Regions from separate parts of the Microbacterium deferens genome, predicted to be linked through region 2. Evidence: predicted binding sites of a transcription regulator. Region 2 holds the regulator's gene; the other holds the start of a gene.
What was found. The regulator LexA, encoded in region 2, represses DNA repair genes until DNA is damaged. The targets are predictions, from matches to a motif close to TCGAACANNTGTTCGA.
Positions count from the first base shown of each region.

Region 1: the regulator LexA is predicted to act here: its motif matches at 3,740-3,755, upstream of ABTU82_RS10485 (HNH endonuclease signature motif containing protein).

Region 1 covers NZ_JBEUWT010000002.1:47,366-62,947, reverse strand. The annotation lists gene ABTU82_RS10505 (hypothetical protein) at 1-1,056, opposite strand, end outside; gene ABTU82_RS10500 (PadR family transcriptional regulator) at 1,053-1,406, opposite strand; gene ABTU82_RS10495 (potassium channel family protein) at 1,470-2,168, opposite strand; gene ABTU82_RS10490 (TrkH family potassium uptake protein) at 2,161-3,543, opposite strand; gene ABTU82_RS10485 (HNH endonuclease signature motif containing protein) at 3,937-5,361, shown strand; gene ABTU82_RS10480 (lamin tail domain-containing protein) at 5,439-10,631, opposite strand; gene ABTU82_RS10475 (MarR family winged helix-turn-helix transcriptional regulator) at 10,841-11,281, shown strand; gene ABTU82_RS10470 (DUF6421 family protein) at 11,391-12,857, shown strand; gene coaBC (bifunctional phosphopantothenoylcysteine decarboxylase/phosphopantothenate--cysteine ligase CoaBC) at 12,912-14,126, opposite strand; gene ABTU82_RS10460 (NRDE family protein) at 14,184-14,903, shown strand; gene ABTU82_RS10455 (SDR family NAD(P)-dependent oxidoreductase) at 14,959-15,582, shown strand, end outside.
Region 2 covers NZ_JBEUWT010000004.1:17,409-32,990, reverse strand. The annotation lists gene miaB (tRNA (N6-isopentenyl adenosine(37)-C2)-methylthiotransferase MiaB) at 1-563, shown strand, start outside; gene miaA (tRNA (adenosine(37)-N6)-dimethylallyltransferase MiaA) at 560-1,525, shown strand; gene dapF (diaminopimelate epimerase) at 1,536-2,405, shown strand; gene ABTU82_RS13930 (class I SAM-dependent methyltransferase) at 2,378-3,064, opposite strand; gene hflX (GTPase HflX) at 3,168-4,685, shown strand; gene ABTU82_RS13920 (S9 family peptidase) at 4,751-6,670, opposite strand; gene lexA (transcriptional repressor LexA) at 6,703-7,380, opposite strand; gene ABTU82_RS13910 (LysM peptidoglycan-binding domain-containing protein) at 7,648-8,004, shown strand; gene ABTU82_RS13905 (histidinol-phosphate transaminase) at 8,025-9,110, shown strand; gene hisB (imidazoleglycerol-phosphate dehydratase HisB) at 9,107-9,715, shown strand; gene hisH (imidazole glycerol phosphate synthase subunit HisH) at 9,712-10,362, shown strand; gene priA (bifunctional 1-(5-phosphoribosyl)-5-((5-phosphoribosylamino)methylideneamino)imidazole-4-carboxamide isomerase/phosphoribosylanthranilate isomerase PriA) at 10,408-11,154, shown strand; gene ABTU82_RS13885 (SseB family protein) at 11,138-11,908, shown strand; gene ABTU82_RS13880 (DUF1844 domain-containing protein) at 12,256-12,672, opposite strand; gene infC (translation initiation factor IF-3) at 12,914-13,537, shown strand; gene rpmI (50S ribosomal protein L35) at 13,584-13,778, shown strand; gene rplT (50S ribosomal protein L20) at 13,808-14,191, shown strand; gene ABTU82_RS13860 (TrmH family RNA methyltransferase) at 14,299-15,102, shown strand; gene ABTU82_RS13855 (hypothetical protein) at 15,108-15,338, shown strand; gene ABTU82_RS13850 (amino acid ABC transporter ATP-binding protein) at 15,421-15,582, shown strand, end outside.

The sequences.
Region 1 (15,582 bases), on a different contig from region 2:
CGCGGCGATCGCGCAGAGCGAGGCTGCGAGCAGCGCCAGCGGGCCCCAGGTGGCCGGAGCGTTGCCCCGACGCGCGGAGGCGATCACCACGAACGCGGCGAGCAGGGGGATGCCCGACAAGACCGAGATCGTGATGCCGTGGCCCATCGCCTCCGTGCCATCGGCCGCGCCGGGCGACCACGACGCACCGGTCACCGCGTAGGCGATGCCGAGAAGGCTTCCCGCGAGGCTGATGACCGCGAGACCTCGGGCGAGTCGGAGAGTCCTCACGGGCACCGGCGACGTCGCCTGTCGCGCACGAGCGGCGCCACGTCGGGGACGGAGGAGAGCGAGAGACGCGATCGCGACTCCTGCTGCCGCGATCGTGGGGACCGTGGGCGAGACGAGGGACACGCCCAGGGCAGGCGCGGTGACCACGCCGCAGGCCGCGGCGACGAGAAGAGCGACCCCCGGCCGCATCCCGGCCCGTGCGACGATCGCGCCGAAGAGCGCGGCGACGGCCGCCGCACCGGCCAGCCAGGCAGCGGTGAAGATCGGCACGAAGACGGCGGCGAGACCCGTGGTGGGCTCTCCCGCGTCGGCGAAGTCGAACGCGAGACTCCACGCGATGTACGCGACGAACGCGAGCGAGAACGCGACGAACGCCAGGCCGAGGGCGATGATCGCGCGGGGCGGAGAGACCAGCCCGCGCTGACGCACGATCGCGATCAACCCGAACGCGGCGAGGAGGGGGATCGCGGCCACGGTGAGGAGTGGGAGAAGCCACGACAGACCCGACTCCGTGAGGGGCTCCGTGCCCCAGACCGCGAGGCCGCCGGCGACCGCCGCGAGGAGGAGCCCGGCCAGCGCGGCGCCGAGCGCGGAACGCACGTCCATACGCGTGCCGAGACCGTGCGCGATCACCGACCCTCGTTCGCGCGCAGACGGTCGGTCGCCCCCACGGCTATCGGCCACATCGAGCAGCGTTCCCACCACGACGTCTTCGTTCTCTGCCCGCCAGGCTTTCGGGTACCAGCGCAGCAGGCTCCGGTATCGATCTTCCGTCGACGGGGTCATGCGGGCATCACCATCGAGGCACCCCAGGCCGGCGCGCGTGTCGCCATGCTCGCTCGCGCCGCTCTCGCCGCGCTCTCCATCCGCGTGACTTCCGCGTCGAGTCGCGAAGAGCCGGTCGGCGAGATTCGGAAATATCGCCGAGTGCGCCCGTTGACGACCTCCTCGCCGTCGACGACGATCAGACCTTCGCGTTCCATGCGCTCCAGCGCGGCGTACAACGACGTGACCCGCAGGGAGACGTCACCGCCCGACGCTTCCTCGGTCGCACGAAGAATGTCGTAGCCGTGGCGCCGCTGAGACGCCAACGAGGTGAGGATCCAGAAGACCGGCGGGGTCAGGGGTGCGCTCATGCCAGCGACCATACTCCATGGGGAGGAGTATTGCCATCCGAGGCTTCGGCGGGATGAGACGGCTCAGACGAGCGACGCGAAACGCTCGGTGCGCTCCACGGGCCCGATCACGATGAGGGTGTCACCCTCAGACACGAGCGACGACGCACCCGCGGCATGCCACTGCCCATCCGACGACTTGATCTTGACGACGGTGATGCCGTGGCGCCGACGGACGGCGGACTGCTCGAGGGTCTGCCCGACCATCTCCTGCGGGGCGATCGTCTTGGCGACGACGAGGTCGTTGTCGAACTCGACGTAGTCGAGCATCGAGCCGCGCACCAGGTGCGCCACGCGACGGCCCATGTCGGCCTCGGGGAAGATGACGTGCTCGATACCCAGCTGTTCCAGAATGAGGCCGTGCTGCTCGCTGATGGCCTTCGCCCAGATGGAGCGGACTCCCATGCGCTTGAGGAGCGACGCGGTGAGGATACTCGCCTCGATGTCGGAGCCGATACCGACCACGACTCGATCGAAGTCGGCGACACCGAGCTGGTCGAGCGCCACCTGCCGCGTGGAGTCGGCGCGGACGACGTGGGTCAGCACGCCGTTGAGCGACTGCACGATGTCTTCGTCGGCGTCGATGCCCAGCACCTCGGTGCCGGACCGCGCCAATTCAGTGGCCAGGGCACCGCCGAAGCGTCCGAGGCCGATCACGACCACGGAGGACGCAGAGCCGGGGCGCCCGCGGCGTCGCGTGAAGAGGTGGGTCGACTTATCCAATGATCGGACGCTCCTTCGGGAGTTCGTACTGACGCTTCTGAATGGACAGTGCCAAGGCCGAGCCCAGCAGAACAGGCCCGAGCCTGCCGATGAACATCAGCACGATGAGGATGAGCTGCGCGGCGGGCGGAAGACTCGCGGTGATCCCGGTCGACAGGCCCACCGTCGCGAAGGCCGAGATGACCTCGAACACGACGCGATCGAATCCGTAGGGGCTCATCAGCATGATCGCGAGGGTCGACGCGACCACGAGGGCGAGAGACAGGAGCGCGACGGTCAACGCCTCGCGGTGGGTGGAGCGCGGGAGGCGTTTGCCGAACATGTTGACGGCGGTGTCGCCGCGCAGTTCGGCGATCACGATGAAGAACAGCACCGCGAACGTGGTGATCTTCAGCCCTCCCGCCGTTCCCGCCGGCCCCCCGCCGATGAACATGAGGATGTCGGTGACGAACCAGCTCTCGTCGCGCATCTGCGAGACGTCGATCGAATTGAATCCGGCGGTTCGGGGCATGACGGATGCTGTGAAACCGGCGAGCACGCGGCCTGCCGGGTCGAGCGCACCGAGAGTGGCGGGGTTCGCCCATTCCAGCGCCGTCAGGGCGATGGCTCCGGCCACCAGAAGCACGAGCGTGCCGATGACGACGGTGATGGTATTCAGCGTCCACTTGCGCGGCACGACCAGCCGCTTGCGCAGCTCCATGATGACCGGGAAACCGAGCCCGCCCAGGATGACCGCGGCGCAGATCGGCAGACAAATCCACGGATCAGCTACGAACCCCATGAGGTTGTCGCTGAAGAGTGCGAACCCGGCGTTGTTGAACGACGACACGGCGTGGAAGACGCCCAGCCAGATCGCCCGCCCCGGCTCTTCGCCGTAGCCGCCCCAGAACCGCAGCGTCAGTACGAGCGCGACGACGACCTCGATGGTGAGGGTGATGAGCGCAACACCGCTGAGCACGCGGCGAACGTCGCCGACAGCGACGGTATGCGTCTCGCTGACGGCGGTGAGCCGTGTTCGCAGCCCGAGCCGCCGCGCGACGAGGAGCCCCAGAAGAGTCGCGAGCGACATCACCCCGAAGCCACCGATCTGGATGAGGGCGAGGATCACGACCTGCCCGAACGGCGACCAGAAAAGCGGCGTATCCACGATGATGTGTCCGGTGACGCACAGCGCACTGGTGGCGGTGAAGAGCGCCTCGATGAAGGTCGCCCCGCGCCCCTGCACCGAGATCGGCATCAGAAGAAGCGCCGTTCCGACGGCGAGAACCGCGCCGAACGCGATGGTGATCGCCTGACCGGGCCGGATCCGGGACAGCGCCGTGGAAAATCGAGTGACCGCCATCCGCGCTACCGCGACCCCTTCGGCCATTGCCATCCACGCACAGCCAACGATCTCACGGCTTTCCCTCCGTGTTCGGCGCATCACGCACCTGGCGCGCACCGTGGCGCCCGCAACCCGACGTCACGAGCATCATCTCGAAATAATCACAGAAACATAACGGCAGCCCTTCCCTTCCGTTACCTCTCCGTTATAGAGTTCAGGAACGGTAGTTGTTTTGCTGTGGCAGCTACCGAACATGTGATTGCAGGACACTCTTGGTGCAAGGGACAAGGGCCGGTCGGAAGCCTCTCCGACCGGCCCTTACTTGTTCCCGGCGACGCGTCTTCCTCTCCTCCCCAGGCCGCCCGTGCGCCGCGTTTTCCACAGGGGTGATTGTGCCTCTGATCTGGGCCTGACGATGTCGGAGGCCCCCGCCAGAATGTATGCATGACACACCGGCGAACCGAGATCGGCGAGGCCCTCGATGCGCTCCGCAGCGCGCTCGCGCCGATGCTCGAGGGCGACGGCATCCGTGGGGCCGACGACGACCGCCTGCTCGACCTGGCCGCCGATGCCGAATCTCTCGGACGACTCATCGATGCGCTGCGGCTCGACATCGCGGGAGAGATCGGCCACCGATCGCGGCCTGAACGCGGTGACGAGATCCTCTCCCGGGTTCGCGGATGCCGGTCGGCGTCCGAATTGATCGAGCGAGTGACGCTCGTTTCGAGCGCAACGGCACGACGACGCCTGAAGGCCGCGCCTCCCCTGCGCCGCCGAACGTCGCTGACGGGCGAGGGCCTGCCGGCGCCTCTCGACCATGTGCGCGCCGCTGTGCTCTCGGGTGAGATCGGCACCGACGCAGCAGCCGCGATCGCCGACGCGCTCATCCCGCTTCGTGATCGCGGTGTCGCCGCGGACGAGATCGATGCCGCCGAGCAGGCCCTCGTCGACGCGGCGGCGGGCACGATCGCATCACCGGCAGTCTCTGCCGACGAGGTCTCGATCATGGCCAAGGTCTGGGCGCTCCACCTCGACCCCGACGGCGCCCTGCCCGACCGCGATCGCGCAGAACGTCGTCGATCCCTCTCGATCGGCCGCGAGCGCGACGGGATCGTTCCGATGCGGGGCGACCTCTTGCCCGAGGTCGCCGCGCAGCTCCAGCGCATGATCGACGCCTACCTCAACCCTCGCGTGACGGCCGGCCCGACCTTCGTCCCCGACGACGCGGAGTTCGACAGCGACGACCCGTTGATCGACCCGCGCACGCAGGCCCAGCGGCGCCACGACGCTCTGTCCGGGGTGCTTCACGTCGCCGCGGGAGCGAAAGACGCGCCGCTCCTGGGCGGCGCCGCCCCGACTCTCGTCGTGACCGCGTCAGAAGAACAGCTCGCCCGCGACGACGGCGTCGCCTTCGTCTCGGGAGCGCGCGACGCCGGCGCCGTGCCGATCTCCGTCGCCCGCCACATCGGGTGCGCCGGAGCGGTGCAACGCCTCGTGATCGCACCCGACGGGCGCATCGTCGAGCTCGGGTCGCCGCAGCGCATCTTCCCCGCTCACACGCGGCGCGCCATCGGAGTGCGAGACGGGGAGTGCATCATTCCCGGATGCCACGTTCCCGCCGCGTGGTGCGAGGTGCATCACGTGAGACCTGCCGCGCAGGGCGGCCCGACCCATACCGACAACGGCGTCCTGCTGTGTTGGCACCATCATCGGACGATCGAGACCGCCGGGTGGGAGATCCGGATGGTGCGCGGCGTGCCATGGATCAGGGCGCCTCGATGGCTCGACCCCGCCCAACGATGGCGCACCACCGAGGGCTCACCACAACGCCGACTGTCCGCCCTGTCGAGGGCAGCCCCCGGCGCCTGACCGAACGGCAGCAGAGCGGCGGATGCTGCGAGCCTTGGTGAGCCCGCAGCATCCGCCGCTTGATTCCTCGACCTCGTCTAGATCACCCGACGACGGCGCAGCAGGAGGAGAAGGGCGCCGGCGAGCGCGAGCCCGAACGCCCCGAACACCCACGGTGCGAGATCGGCCGCGTCGGAACCCGTGGTCGCCAGATCGCGGTCGCCGCCGCCCGCCGTGTCTGCCGCAGAACCCGGACCGCTCGAACCGCCGGCGCCGCCCGATCCGGAACCACCCGAACCCGGCTCACCCGCCCCCGGTCCTCCCGTCCCCGGCTGACCGGTCCCGGGCCCACCCGTTCCCGGCCCACCCGTTCCCGGCTCACCTGTTCCCGGCTCACCGGTCCCGGGTCCACCCGTTCCCGGCTCCTCCGGCTCAGGCTCGACGGCGGCGTCGACCACCGTGAACGTCGACACCGGCGAGTAGTCGACCGCGCCGTAGGGATCGGTCGTGCGCACGTACCATCCGTGCTCGCCGAGCTGCGTCACCGACCACGTCGCCTCCACAGTGGTGCCGCTCTCGACGTTGTCGAACGAGGCGATCTGCGTCGGGGAGAGCACCTCGGCCGTGAACGAGTCGGTGCCCAGGGTGCGCACGCCCGGCACGATGCCGAGCTGGTCGTACGTCAACTCGAACTGCTGGTGCACGTAGGGGTCACTCGGATCGATGACCGGGTCGAGCAGGTTCGGGTCGTCGGAGTTGTAGTCGTCCAGCGACGGGGAGTAGGTGCGTACCATCATCTTCTCCCCCTCGTTGTCGAAGTGCAGCAGACGCAGGTACCCCAAGCCGCCCTCGGGCAGCCCCTGGTAGTCGAACAGCATCGAGTAGACGGTGCGGTCGTTCACGCCGTCGCCGTCGTCGTCGAACGAGTCCTCACGGGTGAGGGCGTCGTGGTAGTGGCCGGAGAACACCATCTTCACGTTGGGGTTCGTCGCCACGACCTCGTCGAGGATCCGCTGCGGGATGTCCCCGAGACCGCCCGTGGTGAGGATGAACTCGTGCTGCGCCAGGATCGCGACGCGATCGGGGTACCGCGCGAGCACCTCGTTCATCCACGCGATCTCTTCGTCACCGGGTCCCCATCCCTGGTAGACCATGATGAAGTCGATGCCGCCGGCCGAGATCAGGTCGTAGTGTCCTCGGTTGTCCTGGTAGCTCTCGCCGTACCAGGGGTTGCCCGCGAACCGGTCTGCGCCGAACCACTTCGCGTACTCGCTGTAGTCGGCCAGTTCCGAGCCGACGTCGTGGTTGCCGGCGAGGACGCCGTACGGCAGACCCGCCTCGTCCAGACGCGCGTACTGCGGGTCGGCGTTGTCCTTCCACTGGTACTCCTGGTTCCAGTCGTCGACGATGTCGCCGGTGTGGAACAGGTACTGCAGGTTGAGCTCGTCACGCTGGTCGAGCAGGTACGAGTGGATCGCCTCCTGGTGCTTGAAGGGATTCCCGGGCACCGTGTTCTCGTTGTAGTACTGGGTGTCCGACTCCCACGCGAGGGTGAAGTCGTAGTCCGACCGCGCCACGTCGTCGGGATTGTTCGGCGTGATCACCGAGTCGCGTGTGCTGAGGTCCTCGCCCGCGAACCCCTCGGAGTGCTGCACCAGCATCCGCACCTTTCCGTCGCGCACGTGGTCCGCCGCCGGAACGCTTCCCGAGAGCTCGAACTGCTCGCCGTCCGTCGTCGAGACGTGACGGTCGATCTCGTCCCAGCCCGAGCCGTCGCCGCGGAGCGCGTAGAGGAAGACGGTCGCATCGGCGTTCGCGCGCCCCTGCCACGTGGTGCGCACCTGAGAGCCGGCGACGTCGTCGCCCACCGCGATGTCGAACAACTGGTACGGGAACTCGGAGGCCGACGAGACGTCGGTCCCGACGCCGTCCAGCGGCGCGAGCGCCCGCAGTTCATCGGCCGACAACACCCCGACCGCCTCACGGCGAGTGTCGAGCGCATCGTTGACGGTGCCCGACTGCGCGGTCACCTCGGCGTCGGAGAGATCGAACCGCTCGCCCTCGAGGAACTGCACGTCGAGCACATCGCCCATCGGGTCATCCACCGTGGCGCGCAGCGTCACGTCGCCGGCCTTCACCTCCGCGCCATCGGTCGGCGCGACGACGTCGGAGGACGGCTGCTCCTCGAAGGTCTGGAAGGTCGCCGACCAGGTCGCGGAGTTGCCGAGGGCGTCGACCGCCGTGATCTGCATCACGTGGTCGCCGGGGCTCAGCGTCACCGACGACGTCGTGTACGGAAGCTCGATCGGCTCACCGTCGAGGGTGACGGTGCTCGAGGCGACGCCCGCTCCCGCGTCGGTGATGGATGCGTCGAGGACGAACTCGCCCCGGTACTCGTCGTCGACCGTGGAGGTGACCACGGGCGCCGTGTTGTCGACCGTCACGGTGCGAGTCGCGGTGTCGCCACCGTCGGACGCGACGATCTCGACCGGCCCGTCCGCCCCAGACGCGGTGTCCCATGCGGTCGACACCGCCGAGAACGCATCAGCGGGCAGCGTGAACCGCGCGTCGAAGTAGTCGAGCTTGCCGGTCGGCCCGCCCGAGCCGTTGACGCTGTCGCCCATGCCGAGCACCTTCGACGGGTCGTCGTAGCCGCTCGGGGTGAGCGTACGACCGTCGGGGAGGATGAGCCGGAGGCCGCGGATGTCGAAGTCGTCGTTGTTCTCGCCGAGGTCGATCTCCGGCGCCTTCTTGGTGCCGGCCCACACGCTGACGACGAGCTCGTCGCCCTGACGCACGTGCTCCAGCGGCACGGCGGTCGTGAGGGTCTCCCAGTCGTTGATCGTGTGATCGAAGATGCGCAGGACATCGCGATCTTCGCCGTCGCCGACGAGCACGCCGTTCTTGAAGTAGAAGTTGACCCCCGACACCTCGAAGGCGAAGACGGGCGCGCGCTCCAGGCTCGGCTCGGTCGCGACCTGCTCACCGCCGATCGACAGCTGCACGGCGGAGGGGTAGCTCTCGCCGGCGGCGATCACGTCGGTGACCCCCGAGACGAACTGGTCGTCGTCGAGGTTCAGACGCACGGGCGAGGTGTCGACCCCGTCGACGGCCACGCGGGTCGTCTCGAGCGTCGTCTGGTTGGTGCCATCGCTCGCCACCACGGAGTACTCGTACCAGGCCTTGCCCGTCAGGTCGACGGCGGGGACGACGTAGGTGTAGACACCCTCGCCGCTGTCACGCAGGTTGATGGTGCGTGAACCGGAGTCGACGTCGTTCGAGAGCGTCAGAGTGGCCGTGCGAGCGTCGACGTCGTCGGCGATCTCGAAGGTCAGCGTGAAGTCGGCCCCGGGAGCGATCGAGTCGGCGGTGCGGTCGGTGATCGTGGGCGCCACGGTGTCGGCGGGAACGATCTGCAGACCGGCCGGCACCTGGTCGGCCTGCACCGTGCCGGGAGTGGCGGGGGCGAGGTCGAGCAGGCGGGCCTGCGCGGCGTCTTCCTCACCGGCGATGTAGCGGATTCCCTGATCGGGCTGCACATCGTCGGTCGGCAGGTTCATGTTGTACAGCGCTTGGCTCACGATGTGGCCGGTGTTGGTGACCACCTCGATGCCGCGGGCGCTGCCGTTGGCCATACCTGCGCTGGTGATCTCGACGAGGTTCTCGCCCATCGTGAGCGACGTGCCGAAGGCTGCGTTGAAGTCCGCCGCGCCGAGCGCCGCGTTGCCGCCGTTCTTGATCCAGAAGACCAGGGTCTGTCCCGGGGCGATCTCGACGTCGCCGGGGACGGCCGGCCACAGCACCGACGTGCCGTTGTCGGGGTAGAGGTAGTTGATCGAGTAGTCCGAGAAGTCGACGGCAGAGTCGCTCGCGTTGTAGACCTCGATGAACTCGTACGCGTCGGACCCGGCGAGGTTGATGCGGGAGTCGGGCAGCACCTCGGTCACCTGCAGCGATGCGGTGGTCACCCCCGCATCGGGCTGCGGGTCGAACCCGGGCGTCGAGTCGAACGGCTCGCCGACCGGCGGCGTCGTCTCGGTGGGGCCGGGAGTCGGGATGGGTTCCCCGGCGGGCACGACGAGAGCGGCCGGGTCGACGACACCGGGGCTGGGAGCCGCCTTCGACGCGAACAGGTCGAGCGCCTTGGATCCCCGGGTGGCGGGCAAGGCGAAGTGCGCCGTCAGGTCGACTCCGACGGAGCCGGCGGGGTAGAACGAACGACTGACGAGCTGTCCGTCACGGATGATCCGGATGCCGCGGTCTCCGCCGTTGGCCATACCGGGCTGACCCGACACCCGCACCACGCGGGTCTCGGCGGGCACGCTCCACTGCGTGCGGAACTGCTCCTCGGTCTTGCTGAACGAATCGACGTTGCCGGACGTGTAGCTGAGCCAGTAGACGATCGTCTCGCCCGCGCGCACGACGGTGTCACCGCCGACGATCAGTTCGACACCGCCGTCCACGGCGTCCGACTGGTCGGAACCGTAGCGGAAGGAGTACCCGGCGTTCAGATCGATGTCTGCTGCCGTGGTGTTGTGCACCTCGAAGAACTCGTAGTCGTCGAACGAGACGTTGTCGGGTGCGATCTCGGTGACCACGAGCGGCCACGGGTTTTCTTCGCCGGGCTCGGGCTCAGGCTCCGGATCTGGCTCCGGGCGCACGAGTGCTTCGGGGGCGACCACACCGGGCGAGCGCGGTGCCGAGGTGCTCAGCGCCTCGAGCCCGAGGTCGGCCGCGTCCTGGGGCAACCGGAAGTGCGTTGCGAGGTCGCCGCCGAACCCACCGGCGGGAACGTGCGACCACGAGATGAGCGTCTCTCCCTGAACGACGCGGATGCCGCGGTCCCCCGCGTTCGCGATGCCTGCCTGCCCCGTGACCCGCACCACCTGGGTGTCGGCCGGCACGGAGTGGTACGCACGGAACTCCTCGATCGAGCGCGCGAAGGAGTCGACCGACGTGCTGGTGTAGCTCAGCCACAGCACGGCGGTCTCGCCGCCGTCCAGCACGAGCGGCTCCGAGACGGTGAGCGGCACATCGCGGTCTCGCACGTCGGAGTCGACGTAGGAGTAGGCGAACGCGATGCCGGATGCGGCGAGATCGATCGCGGCATCCGCCGTGTTGCGCACCTCGATGTACTCATAGCTGTCGACACCGACGTTGTCGCCGACGATCTCGGTCACGATGATCGACGGCGCGGAAGCCGGAGCCGCTGTCGCCGACGGGGCCAGCGCGAGAACGGACACCAGCGCGGCGACGATGCCTACTGCGGGGAGGGAACGGGAAAAGGGCACGAAGACCAGGCCTTCCAGGGGGGAGGAGTGCAAACGCGACCGAAGGTACGGACGCAGCAAGGCTGGACCGTGAACCACGGAGGGGGAGAAGGTGACCGGGAGGTGACGCGCCGCGTCACCTCGGTGTGATACGCCCGACGGCATATCGCGCCGCATCCGACCGCCCCGCCATCGCCCCTCGCCGGCGTCCGACCCGTAATCTGGAAGACATGACAGATCGCCGCCTCGCTGTGGAGGCCTGGGAGAGCCTGTTCCGAGCCCAGCACGAGGTGTTCGACGAACTGCGCGGCGATTTCGACGACAGCGACATGTCGCAGGCGGAGTACGACGTGCTGCTCACGGTCACCCGCGGCGACGACATGACTGCGCGGCTCCGCGACGTGACCGCCAACATGCTCATCAGCCAGCCGAGCGTCTCGCGGCTGGTCGACCGCATGGTCGCGAACGGGCTGCTGTCGAAATGCCCCGACCCCGACGACGGCCGCGGCACCCTGGTTCGTGCCACCGAGGCCGGCGTCTCGTCGTTCCGACGCGTCGCGTCGATCCACGGCGCATCGATCGCCCGGCGCATGTCGCTCCTTTCGAACGACGAGCTCGCCCAGCTGCGCGATCTCGCCTCGAAGCTGCGCGCCCCGCGCCCCCGCTCCTGAACGCCCCCCGCTTCTGATCAACGCCGACGAGTAGCCTGAGAGGGCACACCGTCGACGATGTCGGAGCCGCCCGCGCTGCCCCGACTCGAGTCCGAGGATCGGAGGTTCCATGTCCATCACGCACCCTCTCCGCACTGAGAAGGTCATCATCGGCGAACCCGAGGTCGTCGAGGACGCCTCCACGGTCGGAGCCGACGCCGTCGAAGACAGCGCCGAGTGGCTTTCGCTGAAGGCCGCGGCGATCGCGCTGCAGGGCCTGCAGGCCGACGACGGCTCGATCCCGGATGCGTCGCACCACCCGTCGGCGAGCGCCCACGTCGCGACGATCACGACGGCGATCGAGAAGCTCGCACCGCGGTTCCCCACCGACGCGGCCTACCTCGCGGCGTCCGTCGCCGATTTCGACACGTGGCGTGCTGGGGGGTTCGGGATACCCGACTTCCTCGATTCGCTCGTCGCCTTCCAGCCGCAACAGCACCGGGTCGACGGCGCGCGCCACCTCGTCGTCTTCCCCATGTACACGCAGAACGGTTCGTCGCGCCGCCTCGTGGAGGCGGTGCTCGTCGAAGCGATCTGGCCGGACTTCATCGCGCGCCTCGAGACGGAGTACACCAACCGCCTCTTCGTCTCGTTGCGTCTGGTGGACTTCACGCCGGGGTACGACACGAACTCCGCCGTGCTGTTCCCCGAGACCGTGTCGATGCGCGAGGTGCCGCCGTTCACGTGGGGCGCGATCTTCCAAGACCGCGAGGCCGCCAGATACCGCCGTGTGGTGCGCGCCGCCGCCGAGATCACGAAGCTCGACCTGCCCGACGCCGCCGCACGGATGCTGGAAGACAGCGCGCTCACCGAGCAGACGTTCGTGATGTGGGACCTCATCCACGACCGCACGCACATGCGCGGCGACCTGCCGTTCGACCCGTTCATGATCAAGCAGCGGATGCCGTACTTCCTCTACTCGCTCGAGGAGCTGCGGTGCGATCTCACCGCGTTCCGCGAATGCGTGGCGATCCAACGGCGGCTGCAGGACCGCGTCGACGCGCTCGCCGTCGGCGAGCCGGCGCTCCCGTTGGACGCGGCGGAGCAGTCGATGCTCGAGCACGCCGCCCTCGTGCAGTACGCCGTGATCTTCGATCGGATCTTCCGCTTCGCGATCACGGGCACACGCGTGCGCAACTACGACGGCGTCGGCGGACAGCTGCTGTTCGCCTGGTTGCACCAGCGCGGCGTGCTGCACTGGACCGACACGTCGCTCGCGTTCGACTGGCACGAGGTGCCGGCCGCCGTCGTCGCCCTCGGCGATGCGATCGACGAGCTGTACTGGCGTTCGATCGACCGCCCGAAAACGACGCACTGGCTCGCCGCCTACGAGCTCGTCCGCGGCACGCTCGAGCCTCACCCCGCGTCGGCCTGGGCGCGCGGGCTCCCCGACGAGGTGCTGGCCGGCCCCCCGAAGGGGTTCACCGACGCCGTGCGTGATGACGAGTTCCCGCTGTCGATGTTCTACGAAGCGCTCGAGAAGAAGATGCGCCCGGTGATCGAGTCGACCGCCGGGATCCGCGCCGACGACGCCTGACGGGCGGGCGTCCGCGGCATCCTCGCCTTCTCGGATGACGGATGCTGCGGACGCTCAGCCGCGCCGCGTCAGCACGGCGTCCCAGACGGCATCGGCGACCTCGCGCTTGGTGCCGCGTGCCCGCGCGACCACCTCGCCGGCACCATCGACCACGACCACGTCGTTGTCGGCGGTGCCGAATCCTGTCTCGCCCGCGACGTCGTTCGCGACGAGCAGGTCGACGCCCTTGCGCGCCGCCTTGCGGCGGGCGCGAGCGAGGAGGTCGTCGTCGTCCGCGGCAGTCTCGGCGGCGAACCCGACGATCGTCTGCCCCTCGCGCCGGCGCTCGGCGAGCCCGGCGAGGACGTCCCGCGTGCGCACGAGTTCGAGGGTCAGGCCGGGGCCCGCGGCGTCTTCCTTGCTGAGCTTGCGGTCGGGCACGTGCGCGGCGCGATAGTCCGCGACGGCGGCGACCATCACGACCGCGTCGGCGGTGTCGGCCTCGCGCTCCATGGCCGCGTCGAGCTCGGCGGCGGTGCCGACCCGTTCGATGCGGATGCGGGGGTGCAGCGCCGCCTCGGCGAGCGCCCCGTCGTCGACGTGGGCGGCGACGAGCACCACCCGTGCGCCGCGGTCGGCTGCGGCGAGGGCGATGGCCGCTCCCTGGCGGCCGCTCGATCGGTTCCCGAGGAACCGCACCGGATCGATCGGCTCGCGGGTGCCGCCCGTGGAGACGGCGACGGCGAGACCGTCGAGATCGCAGCGGGGCGCGAGGAGCGCGAGGGCGGCGCCGGCGATCGCGTCGGGCTCCGTCATGCGCCCGGGGCCGGAGTCTCCCCCGGTCAACGGTCCGCTCTCCGGGCCGATCACGTGCACCCCTCGAGAGCGGAGCGTGTCGACGTTGGCTCGGGTCGCGGGATGGTTCCACATCTCCGTGTGCATGGCCGGAGCCACCAGCACCGGGGCGGACGTTGCCAGGAGCGTCGTGCCCAGGAGGTCTTTCGCGAGGCCCGCGGCCATGCCGGCCAGGGTGTTCGCGGTCGCCGGCGCGACGATCACGAGGTCGGCCGAGCGGCCGAGCGCGACGTGACGCACCTCGGCGACGTCGTCGTGCACACTGGTGGTGACGGGGTGGCGGCTGATCGCCTCCCACGTCGTGAGCCCGACGAAACGCAGGGCGTCGTCCGTGGGGACGACGTGCACGTCGTGACCGCGCGTGACGAGCAGACGCACGAGGTGCACGGTCTTGTACGCGGCGATACCGCCGGTGACCCCCACGACGATGAACACCCGCCCATCCTTCCACGCCCACCCCGATGAGGAGCCAGACATGACGCCGGAGCCCCCGTGTGCACGGTGATCGTGCGCGTGCCCGCGCACACCGACGAGCCCGTGCGGATGCTCGCGATCCGCGATGAGGACCCCCGTCGAGCGTGGGATCCGCTCGGCCCGTGGTGGCCCGATTCGCACCCCGGGGTCGTCGGCGTGCGTGACGCGCGCGCCGGGGGCGCCTGGCTCGCCGCCGACCCCGCCCGCTCGCGCGTGTCGGTGATCCTGAACCGCCACGAGGTCGAGGGTGCCACCGGTTCGCGGGGCGCCGTCGTGCTCGACGCCGTCGCCGGGCAGGCCCCCGTCGCCGTCCCGCCCACACACGGGTTCAACCTGGTCGACATCGACGCGAACGGAGCGCGGGTGACGTCGTGGGACGGCGATGCGGTGCGCTCCACCCGGCTCGAGCCGGGCGTGCACATGATCGCCCACGACGAGGTCGACGACGCACAGACCCCGCGGATCGCGGAGTGGCTGAGCGCGTTCGACGCCGCGCCCAGCGACGCCGCCGACGGCCCCTGGTACGCCGAGTGGCTCGCGGTGCTCGAACGGAGCGCTGCGCTGCCGCCGACCGATGACCGCGCGATCGTGCGCGACAACCGCCCGCACGGGATCCCGACGCTGTCGCTGCTGATGTGCGCCGCGACGATCGACGGAAGCGGGGTCGACATCGTCTACGGCGAGCTCGACGCACCGGGCGCGTGGAACCGCCCCGCCCTCCACCACGTGTCCGCCTGACGCGTCCGCGCCGGCAGGGGGTGCAGCCGGAGTGCCGCACTGGGAGACTGGGGCGATGGACAACGACGTCGCTCCCTCCGCAGCATCCGCTCCCGCGTCCGGCGTCGCCGGACGAACGATCCTGCTCGCCGGCGGGACGAGCGCGGCCGGCAGGGCGGCGGCGGTCGCGCTGACCCGCGCCGACGCGCGCGTGGTCGTGGCGGGTCGCGATCCGGAGAAACTCGCGACCGTGGTCGCCCAGGCCCCCGGAACCCTCACGATCGCCGCCGACCTCACCGACGAAGACGCCGTCGCCGACCTCGCCCGCACCGTGCACGACGAGATCGGCGCCGTCGACGGCGTGCTGCACCTCGTCGGCGGATGGCGCGGCGGCGGCGGGCTCGCCGCACAGAGCGAGAGCGACTTCCGCTTCCTCGAGCGCTCGCTGACCGCGCTCCGATACGTCTCGCGCGCCTTCGACGCCGACCTGCGGGAGTCATCGGCCGGTCGCCTGGCGATCGTCTCGTCCACGGCCGTCGCGCGACCCCTCGCCGGCGGCGCGAACTACGCCGCGGTCAAGGCCGCGAGCGAAGCGTGGACCCGCGCCGTCGGGCAGGGGTTCGCCAGAGCGGCCCGCGACGACGCGCGCGAGCTGAGCGCGGCCGCGGTGATCTTCCGGGCGAAGAGCCTGGACGGACTC
Region 2 (15,582 bases):
CGGGCGAGACCGAGGCCGACTTCGAAGAGACGTTGCGGGTGGTCGAAGCATCCCGGTTCTCCAGCGCCTTCACCTTCCAGTACTCGATTCGCGAGGGCACCCCGGCGGCGACGATGGCGGACCAGGTTCCGAAGGCCGTCGTGCAGGAGCGCTACGAACGTCTCCTCGCCCTGCAGGACCGCATCTCGCTCGAGGAGAACGCGATGCAGGTGGGCCGGGAGGTCCAGGTGCTCGTCTCGACGGGCGAGGGCAAGAAAGACGCTTCGACGCACCGCTTGACCGGTCGAGCCGAAGACAACCGCCTCGTGCACTTCGAACTGCCGGCCGGATCTGCCGTCCCGCGCCCGGGCGACATCGTGACGGTCGGGATCACCCGCGCGGCACCGTACTACCTCCTCGCCGACGCGTCCGACGGTGCGCCGCTGCGCATCCGGCGCACGCGTGCGGGCGACGCCTGGGATCGATCCCAGGCGGAGTCGTGCGGTGTACCGACCCCCGCCGGCGAAGCGGGCGCGCCTCGCGCGATCTCGCTCGGCCTGCCGTCGCTGCGCGTCGGGGTGTGAGCCGCCCGCCGAGGCTCTGGGCCGTCGTCGGTGCCACCGGCACCGGCAAGACCGGGCTCTCCCTCGCGCTCGCCGAGGCGCTCACCGCCCGGGGAACGGCGGCCGAGATCGTCAACGCCGACGCGATGCAGCTGTACCGCGGCATGGACATCGGAACGGCGAAGCTGCGTGACGACGAACGACGTGGCATCCCGCACCACCTCTTCGACGCGTTGGAGGTGACCGACGAAGCCGCCGTGGCCTGGTACCAGGATGCTGCGCGAGATGTCGTGCGTCGCATCCACGCCCGCGGAGCAGACGCGGTGCTCGTCGGGGGTTCGGGGCTCTACGTCTCCAGCGTGGTGTTCGATTTCGCGTTCCCGCCCCGTGACGCCGCCGTCCGCGCCGAGCTCGAGGCCGAGCTCGAGCGTCTCGGACCCGGGATGCTCTTCGCCCGGCTGCAGGAACAGGACCCGGTCACGGCGGCACGCGTCGATCCGAAGAACGGCCGACGCATCGTGCGCGCGCTGGAGGTGCTCGCGCAGGGCGAGGACACCCATGGCGCCGCGCTGCCCGACGAGCCGGTGCTGTGGCACGAGGCGACCACCGCCGTCGGAACACGTATCGAACGCGCCGAGCTCGTGCCCATGCTCGACGCGCGCGTGGAGGGCATGTGGCGCGACGGCCTCGTCGCCGAGGCCGCGGCGCTGCGCGAACGCGGGCTCGAGGATGGCGTCACGGCGCGTCGGGCCATCGGTTACGCGCAGGCCCTCGGGCAACTCAGAGGCGAACTCACCGAGTCGGAGGCGATCGCCCAGACGCAGGCGCTGACCCGCCGCTACGCCCGACGACAGGTGTCGTGGTTCCGGCGCTATCGCGACGTCGCGTGGGTCGACTCCCGCTCGGTCGACACCGCGGCGCTCGTCGAGCGAACTCTTGTCGGCGCGACCCAGGCTCCCGACCCCGGTTCGCACGACTCGTAGACTGGGTCGCATGTCGCGCACCCTCCCGTTCACGAAGGGTCACGGTACCGGCAACGATTTCGTCGTGATCGCCGACCCTGACGGCTCCCTCGACCTCACCGACGACCAGATCGCCGCGCTCTGCGATCGGCACATGGGCATCGGCGCCGATGGCCTCCTCCGCGTCGTCCGCTCCACGGCGATCGACGAAGGAGCCGAGGCTGCAGCATCCGGGGCCGAGTGGTTCATGGACTACCGCAACGCCGACGGTTCGAAGGCCGAGATGTGCGGCAACGGAACGCGAGTGTTCGCCCGCTACCTCGTCGACGCCGGTCTCGCCTCCATCGACGGCGGCCTGCGCATCGGCACCCGAGCGGGCGTGAAGACGCTCACCCGCAGTGACCGCGGATTCGAGGTCGACCTCGGGGTCTGGCGTGCGGAGCCGGACGACATCCTGGTGCGCGCACGCGGCCTCGATGTCGCCCGGCCGGGCACGGGCATCGATGTGGGCAACCCGCACGTCGTGGTCGCTCTGTCGTCGCCTACCGAGCTCGACGCGCTCGACCTGTCCTACCGCCCGATCCTCGACCCCGAGCCGCGCCACGGTGCGAACGTCGAGTTCGTCGTGCCCGGCGACCCGCTGGTGCGCGACGGCGTCGGCGAAGTGCGGATGCGCGTGTTCGAACGGGGCGTCGGCGAGACCCTCTCGTGCGGCACGGGCGTCGCGGCCGCCGCTCTCGCGGTGCGGCACTGGGCGGGTCCTGCGGCTCCGCGACGGTGGCAGGTGGACGTACCCGGCGGCACGCTGGGCGTGCGCATCGTCGATGAGTCCGACGGCGAGCACGTCCTGCTGTCAGGACCGGCGGTGCTCGTCTACTCGGGTGAGGTCTCGCTAGTCTGAACGTCGCCGTCGTCGGCCGAGACGATGTCGATCGCCGCAGTCGCGGGCGTACCGTGTCGGCGCACCTTCAGCACGCGGTACCCGCGCCCCGTCGCCGCGCGCTGAACGCTGAAGCCCCGCGGAAGCGTGGCACCGAGCCAGCGCTGCAGGGAGTCCGAGCCGAGGTTGCGCTGCACGACGAGCCACGCGTCCGATCTCTCCTCGAGCCGGGGGAGCCAGGTTTCCAGCATTCCGTGCAGTTCGTTCTTGCCCACTCGGATCGGGGGATTCGAGCGGATGGTGCGGAAGGCCACGTCGGCGGGAACATTCTCGGGCCGCACGGCGTTCACATTGGTGAGCCCGAGAATCTCCGCGTTGCGACGCACGAGGTCGAGTGCTCGCTCGTTGACATCGACCGCCCACACCGTGGCGTGCGGGGCGTCGAGTGCGAGGGACAGCGAGATCGGCCCCCACCCGCTCCCGAGGTCGAGGAAATCGCCGCCTGCAGGGGGCGACGGCGTGTTGGCCAGCAGCACGGCGGTGCCGGCATCGAGACGGTCGGGACTGAAGACGCCACCAGCGGTGACAACCTCGACATCGCGGCCGGCGAGGGTCACTCGCAGGCGCCGGAGGTTCTCTGCGCTGGAGGGAGACCCGGTGAAGTAGTGGTCGCTCCCCATGCGGAGAGCGTATCGGAGAGATCGTCCTCCCGACGGGAGGATTAGAGTTTATGGATGCTGCGGCCCCGGCCTTCGGCCGAGGGCGGCGCGATGGAAGGAACAGATGACAGACACCACAATCCCCCAGAGCGCGGATGAGATGCCGGTCGACCCGGTGGATCGAGTGCTCGCGCGCGCCGAAGCGCACTCCGGGGTGCGTGTGTTCGGAGCAGCCCAGGCGCTCCAGGACGACAGAACCGTTTCGTACGGTGACACCGACGGCGACCAGTGGGACCGCGAGGACCGCGCCGCCCTGCGCCGCGTGGTCGGTCTGTCCACCGAGCTCGAAGACGTCACCGAGGTCGAGTACCGACAGTTGCGCCTCGAGAACGTCGTTCTCGTCGGCGTGCACCCGCAAGGACAGCAGGAAGAGGCCGAGAACTCGCTGCGCGAGCTGTCCGCCCTCGCGGAGACCGCGGGCGCGGTCGTTCTCGACGGCGTGCTGCAGCGGCGTCCGAACCCCGACCCCGCGACCTACATCGGCAGTGGGAAGGCGCAGGAGCTGCGCGACATCGTCGCGTCGGTCGGCGCCGACACGGTCATCGTCGACACCGAGCTCGCACCCAGCCAGCGGCGCGCGCTCGAGGACGTCGTCAAGGTGAAGGTCATCGACCGCACCACCGTCATCCTCGACATCTTCAGCCAGCACGCCAAGAGCCGCGAGGGCAAGGCGCAGGTCGAACTCGCCCAGCTCGAGTACCTCCTTCCGCGCCTGCGCGGCTGGGGTGACTCGATGAGCCGCCAGGCCGGTGGCCAGGTCGGTGCCGGCGGTGCCGGTATGGGGTCTCGTGGTCCGGGTGAGACGAAGATCGAGCTCGATCGCCGGCGCATCCGCACCAAGATGGCCGTGCTGCGCCGCCAGATCCGCGACTTCGCGCCCGCGCGCGAAGCGAAGCGGGCCGAGCGCAAGCGCAACACCATTCCGGCCGTCGCGATCACGGGATACACCAACGCGGGCAAGTCGAGCCTCCTGAACCGTCTGACTCGCGCCGGTGTCCTCGTGGAGAACGCGCTGTTCGCCACGCTCGACACGTCCGTGCGCCGCTCCGAGACCGCAGACGGGCGCGTGTACACGCTGACCGACACCGTCGGTTTCGTACGCAACCTCCCGCACCAGCTGGTCGAGGCGTTCCGTTCCACGCTCGAGGAGGTCGGCGACGCCGACGTCATCGTGCACGTGGTGGATGGCTCGCACCCCGACCCCGCCGCGCAGCTCGCGACGGTTCGCGATGTCATGGGCGACGTCGGTGCGCGATCGACACGCGAGATCGTCGTCTTCAACAAGGCGGATCTCATCGATGCCGACTCGCGTCTCGTGCTGCGCGGCCTCGAGTCCTCCGCGCTGTTCGTGTCCTCGCGTACCGGCGAGGGAATCGACGAGCTGCGCGCGGTGATCGAGGAGGCCCTGCCTCTGCCCGCCGTGGAGGTGCGCGCCGTGGTGCCGTACGACCGCGGTGATCTGGTCTCCGCGGCGCACGAGAGCGGCATCATCGTCTCGCAGGAGCACCAGGCCGAAGGAACATTCCTGCACGCCCACGTCGGGGCGAAGCTGGCCTCCGACCTGCAGCCGTTCCTGGCCTGACCTCTCCGCAGCATCCGTCTCCGCAGCATCCGTCTGTGCCGGGGCCGGATGCTGCGGACGAGTCGTCAGTCGAGAGTGAGCTCGGGCACGTCGGGCGTGTCGAATCCGAAGGCCGCACCGAGGAACGCCAGTTCGCTCTCGAGAGCGTGGACGATCGTTTCGGCGGTGCGGAAGCCGTGCCCCTCGCCGTCGTACAGGACGTACGCGTGCGGGACCCCTCGCGCGACGAGGGCATCGCGGATGGCCTCGGCCTGCGCGGGCGGTACGACGGCGTCTTCCGACCCCTGGAGGATGAGCATCGGCACACGGAATCGGTCGGCCGACGTCAGCGGTGAGCGCTCGATGTAGAGCGGCTCGGCCTCGGGGAGCGGGCCGATGAGGCCGTCGAGATAGCGCGCTTCGAAGTCGTGCGTGTCGGCGGCGAGGGCACGGGCGTCCCCGACGCCGTACCGCGAGATACCGGCCGCGAAGACGTCGGTGCGGACGAGGGCCGACAGCACCGTCCATCCGCCGGCGGAGCCGCCCTCGATCGCGATCCGCGACGGGTCGGCGAGCCCGTCGTCGCTGAGAGCGGTCGCGGCGGCGGCCACGTCGTCGACGTCGACGACGCCCCACTGCCCGCGAAGGCGATCGCGGTAGGGGCGTCCGTAGCCGGTCGAACCGCCGTAGTTGACGTCGAGCACACCGATTCCGCGGCTTGTGAAGTACGCGATCTTGGCCGACGCCGCAGGACCCACGTGCGACGTCGGACCCCCGTGCACCAGCACGAGGTACGGCGGCTTCTCATCCGCCGGGGCGGTCACCTCGGGATTCGTCGGCGGGTAGGCGAAGGCATGCACCGGCCCGTGGGGTCCGGGGGCGGTGATCGACCGCGCGGTCGGGAACCACTCCGGGCCCGGGCCGTTCGAGCCGCCGGCGAGGCGTTCCACCGTCGGAGCACCGAGATCGCTCGCGTCGACGAGCCAGAGACCGGCGCCGCCCGAGGCGGTCGCACCCGAGACGAGCGCGCGCGTCGTCGAGACGTCCTCGACGGCAGCGCCGGCGACGATCGGTACCGGCAGCGGGTCGACCCGGTCGCCGTCGACCATGACGAGTTCGTCGGCCCCGTTCGTGCGGACCGCGACGAGGCGACCGTCGTCGAGCGCTCCGAACCAGCGCGTACCGAGCACCCAGAGCGCGCCGCCGGTGTCGGCGTCTGCCGGAGCCAGGGCGACGGGCGCGGCGTCGCCGTCTGCACGCCAGAGGTTCCACCGTCCGGTCGGGTCATCGGAGTAGGTCACCTCGTTCGGGGCCGTCCACACCGGCTGCAGCGCGGCCGTGCCGCGGGCGTTGATCGTCCGCGGAGCGGATGCGCGGCCGTCGACGATCTCGGCGATGCGCAGCTGCGTGCGATCCCAGGGCATGTCGGGGTGGTTCCACGCGACCCAGGCCAGACGCGCGCCGTCGGGAGAGATCGCGGGTTGCGCGACGAAGTCGGTGCCGCCCGCCACGCTCACGAGGCGATCGGCATCGTCGGCGGCCGACCCGTCGAGCGGGATCCGCACGATGTCGCGAGCGGGTACCGGGGCTCCTTCGTGGCGTTCGCGGACGGCCAGCAGCGTCCCTGCGCCCCACGTGAGTCCCGCGAATCGCGCGGAGGGGTCATCGGGGGTGAGCGGGCGCGGGCGACCGCCGGGCGTGAGTGCCCACACGCGTTGGTCGGATTTCTCGGAGAAGACCAGCTCGCCGTCGGCGGCCGTCCACGCACCGCCTCCGTACTCGTGGACGCGCGAGCGCGCGCTGAGCGGAGCGGGGAGTAGATCGTCGATCGATCCGTCGGGTCGCCGGCGCAGGACCGTCGTTCGTCCGCCCTCGGAGGGCATCGTCTGACCCCACCAGATGTCGTCGCCGACGAAACGTGCTCCGTCGGTGCGCGGAGACGCAGCGGCGACAGACGTCGCACGGAAGGGGGAGGGCCAGGAACCGTAGGGGAGCGGGGAATCCATCCCCTCACCCTAGGGCGGGGGTCGGACGGGGATCAGACGGCCCGCAGCACCGCCACGACCTTGCCGAGGACGACGGCGTCGTCGCCGAGGATCGGCTCGAAGGCGCTGTTGCGCGGGAGGAGCCAGGTGTGGCCGTCGCGTCGGCGGAACGTCTTCACCGTGGCCTCGTCATCGAGCATCGCCGCGACGATCTCGCCGTTCTCGGCGTTCTGCTGCGAACGCACGACCACCCAGTCGCCGTCGCAGATGGCGGCGTCGATCATCGACTCGCCCGAGACCTTCAGCATGAACAGATCGCCCTTGCCCACGAGCTGTCGGGGCAGGGGGAAGATCTCATCCACCTGCTGGTCGGCGGTGATGGGAACTCCGGCGGCGATGCGCCCGACGAGGGGGACGAGCGCGGCGTCGCCCACGGCCGGGGCGTTGTCGGCGGGGTTCTCGACCGACGTGCCGGGGAGGTCGATCAGCACTTCCATCGCGCGCGTCTTGCCGGGGTCGCGACGGAGGTAGCCGCTCAATTCGAGCTGGTTGAGCTGGTGCGTGACGCTGGAGAGCGATTTGAGTCCGACCGCGTCGCCGATCTCTCGCATGCTGGGCGGGTACCCGTGACGGCTGATCGAGCGCTGGATCACTTCGAGGATCGCCATCTGCTTGTCGCTCAGGCTCTTGCGGCGGCGGGTCTGCGGTTTATCCCGGGCGCCGGACGGCATCGCGTCGCTCATTCTGGCTGCTCCCTCTCGCGCCCGAGGGGCGCCGGTCTTCGAATGTCGGAGGTCCGTGATGGTGTCTCCCTGTCGAAACCGTATACGGATTCGCACGCACTCAGCGGCTGCCTGCCGCGTGTCGCGTTCGATCCATCTCCGAGAAGAACGGTGTTGACACCCTGACTGTATCGAAGATAGATTCGGAAGAGAGCTTCGCATCCGGTACTCCGGCCCGAGCGCCGGATGCGAATCTCTCACCTGAGGAGGAACCCCATGACCAGCATCGGCATCGCCCCCGTCGTCCCGACCACGCGTCTTCGTCTGACTGCGCGCGGTCGCCGGGTGCTCACCGGTCTCGCCGCGTTCCCGTTCGTGGTGGCCATCGCCGTCGCGGCGATCAGCGGCGGTTCTGCGCTGGCATCCCGCGATGCGGGTGCGCCAGCGGGCACGTTCACCGAGGTCACCGTCATGGCCGGTGAGTCGCTCTGGGGCATCGCCCAGGAGGTCGCGCCGTCCGCCGATCCGCGCGACGTGGTCGACGCGATCGTGCGACTGAACGCCCTCGATGGGGTGGAGCTCTCCGCGGGCCAGCGGCTCGCCATTCCTGCGGAGTACTCCTCGGCCCCCTGAGCCCGCCCTACCATCGAAGGGTGACCACGAGGCTCGATGACCTTCCGCTCCGCGACGATCTGCGCGGAATGAAACCCTACGGTGCGCCCCAGGCGGCGTTGCCGGTAGCTCTGAACGTGAACGAGAACACGCATCCGGTGCCCGACGACGTCGCCGGTGACATCCTCGACGCGGTGGCACGTGCCCTGCGCGATGTGAACCGTTACCCCGACCGCGAGTTCACCGCACTTCGCGAAGCGTTCGCCGACTACCTGGGCGAGGGGCTCACTCGCGAGCAGATCTGGGCCGGTAACGGGTCGAACGAGGTACTTCAGCACCTGCTGCAGGCCTTCGCGGGGCCCGGTCGCACCGCCTTCTCGTTCGATCCGACGTATTCGATGTACCCGCTGCTCACGCGAGGCACGGGCGCCCGATGGGTGTCGGGTGCGCGGTCGCACGACTACACCGTGTCGGCCGCCTCGGCGGCCGAGCAGATCTCGGAGGTGCGCCCTGACGTGACCTTCCTCTGCGCGCCGAACAACCCAACCGGAACCCCGATGTCGCTCGACGTGATCGAGGCCGCCTATGACGCGACCGAGGGCATCGTCATCGTCGACGAGGCGTATCAGGAGTTCGCCCCGCACGACGCGCCCTCGGCGGTCAGCCTCCTCCCCGGGCGAGAGCGCCTGGTCGTGTCTCGCACGATGAGCAAGGCCTTCGCCTTCGCGGGAGCACGGGTCGGATACCTCGCGGCCGATCCCGCGCTGATCGACGCCTTACGACTCGTACGGCTGCCGTATCACCTGAGTGCGCTCACCCAGGCGGCGGCGACGGCGGCTCTCGGACACGCCGCCACGATGCTCGGCATGGTCGACGAGATCGTGTCGCAGCGCGACCGGATCTCCGCGACCGTCGAAGCCCTCGGATATCAGGCGCACGAGTCGTGGACGAACTTCGTGCTGTTCGGGGGCGTATCAGACCCGGCAGCGACCTGGCAGGCGTTGTACGACCGTGGAGTGCTGATCCGTGACATCGGCATCCCTCACCACCTGCGGGTCACGGCAGGGACGGCCGACGAGACGACCGCGTTCCTCGACGCACTGGCCTCGGTAGGATCGGGCTCATGACCGGCCCCTCCCGAACCGCCTCGATCCGCCGCGCGACCAGCGAGTCGAGCGTCGAGCTGGAGCTCAACCTCGACGGCTCGGGCAAGAGCTCGATCGACACGTCGGTTCCCTTCTTCGACCACATGCTGACGGCGTTCGCGAAGCACTCGCTGACCGATCTCACCGTCCGCGCGGCGGGTGACACGCACATCGACGCCCACCACACCGTCGAGGACGTGTCGATCGTGCTCGGCACGGCGATCCGCGAGGCCCTCGGCGACAAGGCCGGCATCTCGCGGTACGGCGATGCCCTGGTGCCGCTCGACGAGGCCCTCGCTCAGGCGGTCGTCGACATCAGCGGACGCCCTTACCTCGTGCACTCGGGTGAACCCGACGGTTTCGAGCAGCACCTCATCGGAGGGCACTTCACAGGCTCGCTGGTTCGCCACACGTTCGAGGCGATCGCGTTCAACGGCGCCCTCACTGTGCACGTCCGCGTTCTGGGCGGCCGTGACCCTCACCACATCGCGGAGGCGGAGTACAAGGCGTTCGCGCGTGCATTCCGCCAGGCGAAGGCGTTTGACCGCCTGGTCGACGGCATCCCGAGCACGAAGGGCGCCCTGTGAGCTCGCGTCCCGTCGTCGCGGTGCTCGACTACGGATCGGGCAACGTCCACTCCGCCGTCAAGGCTCTGGTGGCAGCCGGTGCCGACGCGCGCCTCACTCGTGATCGCGATCTCGTGCTGGAGGCCGACGGCCTGGTCGTGCCCGGGGTCGGCGCCTTCGAGGCCGTCATGGGGGCGCTGCGCGCTCACCGCGGGGGCGATCTGATCGATCGGCGCCTCGCCGGAGGCCGCCCCGTGCTCGGTATCTGTGTCGGTATGCAGGTGCTGTTCGAGCGGGGCGTCGAGCGCGGCGTCGACAGCGAGGGGTTGGGGGAGTGGCCGGGTGCCGTGACCCAGCTCGAGGCGCCTGTCCTGCCGCACATGGGGTGGAACACCGTTCGCCCCGATGCGGGGTCGCGCCTGTTCGCCGGCATCGAGAACGAGCGCTTCTACTTCGTGCACTCGTACGCCGCCCAGCGCTGGGAACTCGACGTGCAGCCGCCTTTCCCGGCGCCGTCGCTGACGTGGTGCGACTACGGCGAGCCGTTCCTCGCCGCGGTCGAGAACGGTCCGCTGGCCGCAACGCAGTTCCACCCCGAGAAATCGGGGGATGCGGGCATCCGCCTGCTCGCCAATTGGATCGACGGCCTCGGCGCCGCTACTGTCTAACCTCGTGCCACAGCGAGCGACCGGCGTCCGCGTGCACGAGGAGCCATGAACGATTTCGCGTCAACACCCGAGCTGATCCTCCTCCCCGCTGTCGATGTCGCAGGCGGCAAGGCCGTGCGGCTGACGCAGGGCGAGGCGGGTACCGAGACGAACTACGGCGATCCGGTCGATGCGGCCGCCGACTTCGCACGCCAGGGCGCGGGCTGGATCCATCTGGTCGACCTCGATGCGGCCTTCGGGCGCGGCAACAACACCGCGGTGATGCGTCGAGTCATCAAGCAGGTGCGCGGCGTCCAGGTGGAGCTCTCCGGGGGCATCCGAGACGACCGCTCGCTCGAGGCCGCTCTCGACAGCGGCGCCAGCCGCATCAACCTCGGTACCGCGGCGCTGGAGAACCCCGAGTGGGCCGCCGACGTCATCGGCCGCTACGGCGACGCGATCGCTGTCGGCCTCGACGTGCGTGGGACGACACTCGCCGCGCGGGGATGGACCCGCGACGGCGGTGACCTCTGGACCGTCCTCGCGCGTCTCGAAGACGCCGGTTGCAGCCGATACGTCGTCACCGACGTGACGAAGGACGGCACGCTCAAGGGCCCGAACATCGACCTTCTCCGCGAGATCGCCGAGCGCACACCCAAGCCTGTCGTGGCCTCGGGCGGCGTCTCGAGCCTCGACGACATCGCGGCCCTTCGCGAACTCGTGCCGCTCGGCGTCGAAGGCGCGATCGTGGGCAAGGCACTCTACGCCGGGGCGTTCACCCTGGCTGAGGCACTGGATGTCGCCGGAGGCTGACACTCCCGCGGGCGACTCCGCAGGGGTCCCCTGGGAGGGGCGACGCTTCGAAGACAATCGCCACGCGGCCGACGACGGTTCCGCCGATCCGGCGCTGTTGGTCGCGCTGACCGCCGACGCCGACGGTGCGCGGGATGCGCGCGCGGTCGTCGAGGCCTATCGCACCGCTCGCCTGCTCATTCCGCTGGTCGCCGACAAGGGCGACGAGGGCGTGGGTCCGCACGGTCTCGTCGTGGACAAGACGCAGGAACTCTCCATCGTCACCGTGGCGGCCCCCGACGGGCGCAAGGTGCTGCCGGTCTTCACGTCGGTGGACGCGATGAAGCGGTGGGATTCTGTGGCCAGGCCCATCCCCGCAGACGGCGTGCGCACGGCGGTCGCCGCGGCCGGAGACGACACCGAGCTGATCGTGATCGACCCGGGCTCCGACACCGAGTTCGTGCTTCGTCGGCCGGCGGTGTGGGCGATCGGCCAGGGCATCGCGTGGGAGCCCAGTCACACGTCGGCCGAGGTGTTCACGGGGCTGCAGCAGAGCGTCGGAGCCGAGCTCGCGGTGCTCGACTTCGCCGTCGAGCCGGGAGACCCGACCGATCGCCTCCGGGGGCCCGAGCTCATCGTCCACCTGCAGCTCATGCAGGGTCTCGAGCAGGACGAGCTCGACGCCGTCCTCGCCCGTCTCGCCCGCCGCTGGGCCGCCGACGACCGCATCGCCGTGCTGGTCGACTCCCTCACGGTCAAACTCCACCGCGAGTAGCCCCGCTCCCACGCCCGCGGATGCGCCGCATCCGCCTCTCTCCCGAGGTCGACGATCGCGGCCGGGAGCGCGCGACGCGGGAGGTCTGCGGGCCGCGCCGGAGGGTGCAGGGATGTCGTCCCCGAGCCAATCGGATGCGCAGCATCCGCCCTCCTCTCCCGAGGTCGACGATCGCGGCCGGGGTGGGTAGCACGACGGAGCGCCCCGGACTCCGACGGAGGGCGCAGGGATGTTCCCCTCGAGCCAATCGGGGTAGGGGCCCCTCTCTTGGCTCGAGGGGAACATCCCGGAGCCCGGAGTCGGAGCCCGGAGCGCGTCGCCGCGTCACCCGCCCCGTGTGTCCAAGATCAGTTGACCGGCCCGGTCCATTTCTCGCCCGGACCCTTGCCGATGGGGTCGGGGATGACGGATGCTTCGCGGAAGGCGAGCTGCAGTGAGCGCAGGCCGTCGCGGAGCGAGCGCGCGTGCATGTCGCTGATCTCGGGCGCGGCGGCGGTGATGAGGCCCGCGAGTGCGTTGATGAGCTTGCGGGCCTCGTCGAGGTCGGTCTGGTGCGCCGGGTCGTCGGCGAGACCGACCTTGACGGCGGCGGCGCTCATGAGGTGCACGGCGGTGGTGGTGATCACCTCGACGGCGGGGACGTCGGCGAGGTCGCGTCCCGCCGATTCGGCCGAGCGTTCGCCGTCCTCCTCCCATCGCGTGAGTCGTTCGTCGCCGCCCTCGGGGGAGTCGGAGGGGGCGTCGTTACCGGGAATCGTGTGCACGTGTTTCTCTCTGCTAGACTGTGGCGGGCTTCGGAGCTTTTCTGTTCCGAACGAAAGAGGATCACATCCCACCCGCGCTTGCCGCTCAAGGCTACCGGGTCCACGCACTCCGCTCCGGTCGCCCGGGGTTGCACGGGTGTAGAGCCGGCGTTTCGCACGTCGAGTCGGGTGGAATGCGTCTTCTTCCGCCCGCGACGCTCCCGTGTCGCGGTGGTCTCCCGCAACGTAAGAGGAGTCCCGCATCAGCGATCCCCGCACCAATGACCGCATCCGCGTCCCCGAGGTCCGCCTCGTGGGTCCCGCTGGTGAGCAGGTCGGCGTCGTCCGCATCGAGGTGGCACTGCGCCTGGCCCAGGAGGCCGACCTCGATCTCGTCGAGGTAGCCCCGAACTCGAAGCCGCCCGTGGTCAAGATCATGGATTACGGCAAATTCAAGTACGAGACTGCGCAGAAGGCAAAGGAAGCGCGTCGCAACCAGGCGAACACCGTCCTCAAAGAGGTGCGGTTCCGTCTGAAGATCGAGGCCCACGACTACATAACCAAGCTCAAGCGCGCTGAGGGCTTCCTCCAGGCGGGCGACAAGGTCAAGGCGATGATCCTGTTCCGTGGTCGCGAGCAGTCGCGTCCCGACCAGGGTGTGCGCCTGCTCCGCAAGTTCGCGGAGGATGTCGCCGAGTTCGGCACGGTCGAGTCGAACCCGACGATCGACGGCCGCAACATGGTGATGGTGGTCGCACCCCACAAGAACAAGTCCGAGGTCAAGACGGAGCAGAACGCTCAGCGCGCTGCGACGAAGGAAGCGGCCCGCTCGGGTTCGCGCCCGGACTCCTCCGACTCCGAGCCTGCCGCGGCATCCGCCGAGTAGGCCCCCAGACTCCCGCCTCGCGGGAAACCCAACGAAGGAAAGACAGATGCCGAAGCAGAAGACCCACTCGGGTGCCAAGAAGCGCTTCAAGTTGACCGGTAGCGGCAAGCTCATGAAGCAGCAGGCCGGCATGCGGCACAACCTCGAGGGCAAGGCCTCGAAGCGGACCCGCCGTCTGAACCAGGAGCAGGTCCTGGCCAAGGGCGACGCCAAGGTCGCGAAGAAGCTCCTCGGCCTTTGAGCGCCGACGCACGTTAGGAACGATAAGAAATGGCTAGAGTCAAGCGGGCAGTAAACGCCCACAAGAAGCGTCGCGTCATCCTCGAGCGCGCCTCCGGTTACCGCGGACAGCGTTCGCGCCTGTACCGCAAGGCGAAGGAGCAGGTCACCCACTCGCTCGTCTACGCGTACCGTGACCGTCGCAAGCGCAAGGGCGACTTCCGTCGTCTGTGGATCCAGCGCATCAACGCGGCATCGCGTCAGAACGGCCTCACGTACAACCGTCTGATCCAGGGCCTCGGCCTCGCGGGTGTCCAGGTCGACCGTCGCATGCTCGCCGAGCTCGCGGTCAACGAGCCCGCCACTTTCGCGTCGCTCGTCGCGACCGCGAAGGCCGCGCTCCCGGCCGATGTGAACGCAGCCAAGACCGCGTAAGCATCCGTTTTTCGAGAAAGGGCGTCCTCCTTCGGGAGGGCGCCCTTTCTGCTGCCCCGACCGCGTCGGTCGCGGAGCGGACCGCGCGGGAGCCCTAGGCTGGCCCCGTGCTCGAGAATCCCCGTTCGCCGCGCGTCCGCGCGGTCGCGAAGCTGGCCAAGCGCAGTGCGCGTGAAGAGACGGGTCTTTTCCTCCTGGAGGGTCCGCAGGCCGCGCGCGAGGCGCTGCAGTATGCGCCCGAGTCGCTGGTCGACCTCTTCGCGACGCCGACGGCGATGGAGAGGCACTCCGACATCCGCGACGCGGCGCGCGCCGCCGACCTCGAGGTGGAGTACACCACCGAGGCGGTGCTCGACGCGATGGCCGACACGGTGACCCCGCAGGGGATCGTCGCCGTCGCGCGTCAGCAGCCCACGTCGATGCGCGAGGTGTTCGCCTCGAACCCGCGGCTGGTGGCGATCTGCGAAGAGGTGCGCGACCCCGGCAATCTGGGCACCATCATCAGAGCGGCGGATGCTGCGGGCGCAGACGCCGTCGTCCTCACCGGGCGCACCGTGGATCCGTACAACCCGAAGGTCGTGCGGTCGACGACCGGATCGCTCTTCCACCTGCCGATCGCGGTGGGCGGCGAGCTCGAGGCGGCCGTCGAGCGCGCCCACGCCGCCGGCATGCGGGTCGTCGCCGCCGACGTCGACGGCACCGACTTCCTCGCCTCACGGCACCTGCTCGCCGAGCCCACCGCGTGGCTGTTCGGCAACGAGGCGCGCGGGCTCGAAGAGCCGGCCCTGGCCCACGCCGACCTGGCGCTCCGACTGCCGATCTACGGTCGGGCCGAGTCGTTGAATCTGGCGACCGCGGCGAGCGTGTGCCTGTACGAGACGGCGTTCGCGCAGCGCGAAAACGCTCGCTAGGGTCCTTGCGAGCCCTGCCCGCCTCGCGGTTCGTTCACCTGCAGCTCGACCATCACCAGTGCGTTCTTCCGCGTGATCTGGGCACCGGCACGCACGACCTCAACTGCACCCTGTACATCACCGCGAACGCGCCCGCTGGGACCAATACGTACGACGTGGTCACCAGTGATCTGCTCACCGGGATCCACACCGACCCCTACGAGCCCCTCAATTCCTCGGGGTCTTACGTGCGGTAGATCTTGTTCCGGGCCGGTTACGGCTCAGTAACGCTCGAGCGTTCGGCTGGGTGGTTGCGCAGCAAGTCCTTAGGTTGGACGTATGTCGACCGCCCAGCCTTCCGCGCATCCCAAGACGTCGAACATCACCGCCCGTCGTGGCGAGCCGCTCGTCGTGGTCGAGCACGTGGAGAAGCACTTCGGCGAACTTCACGTGCTCAAGGACATCAACACGGTCGTCGACCGAGGTGAGGTCGTCGTCGTC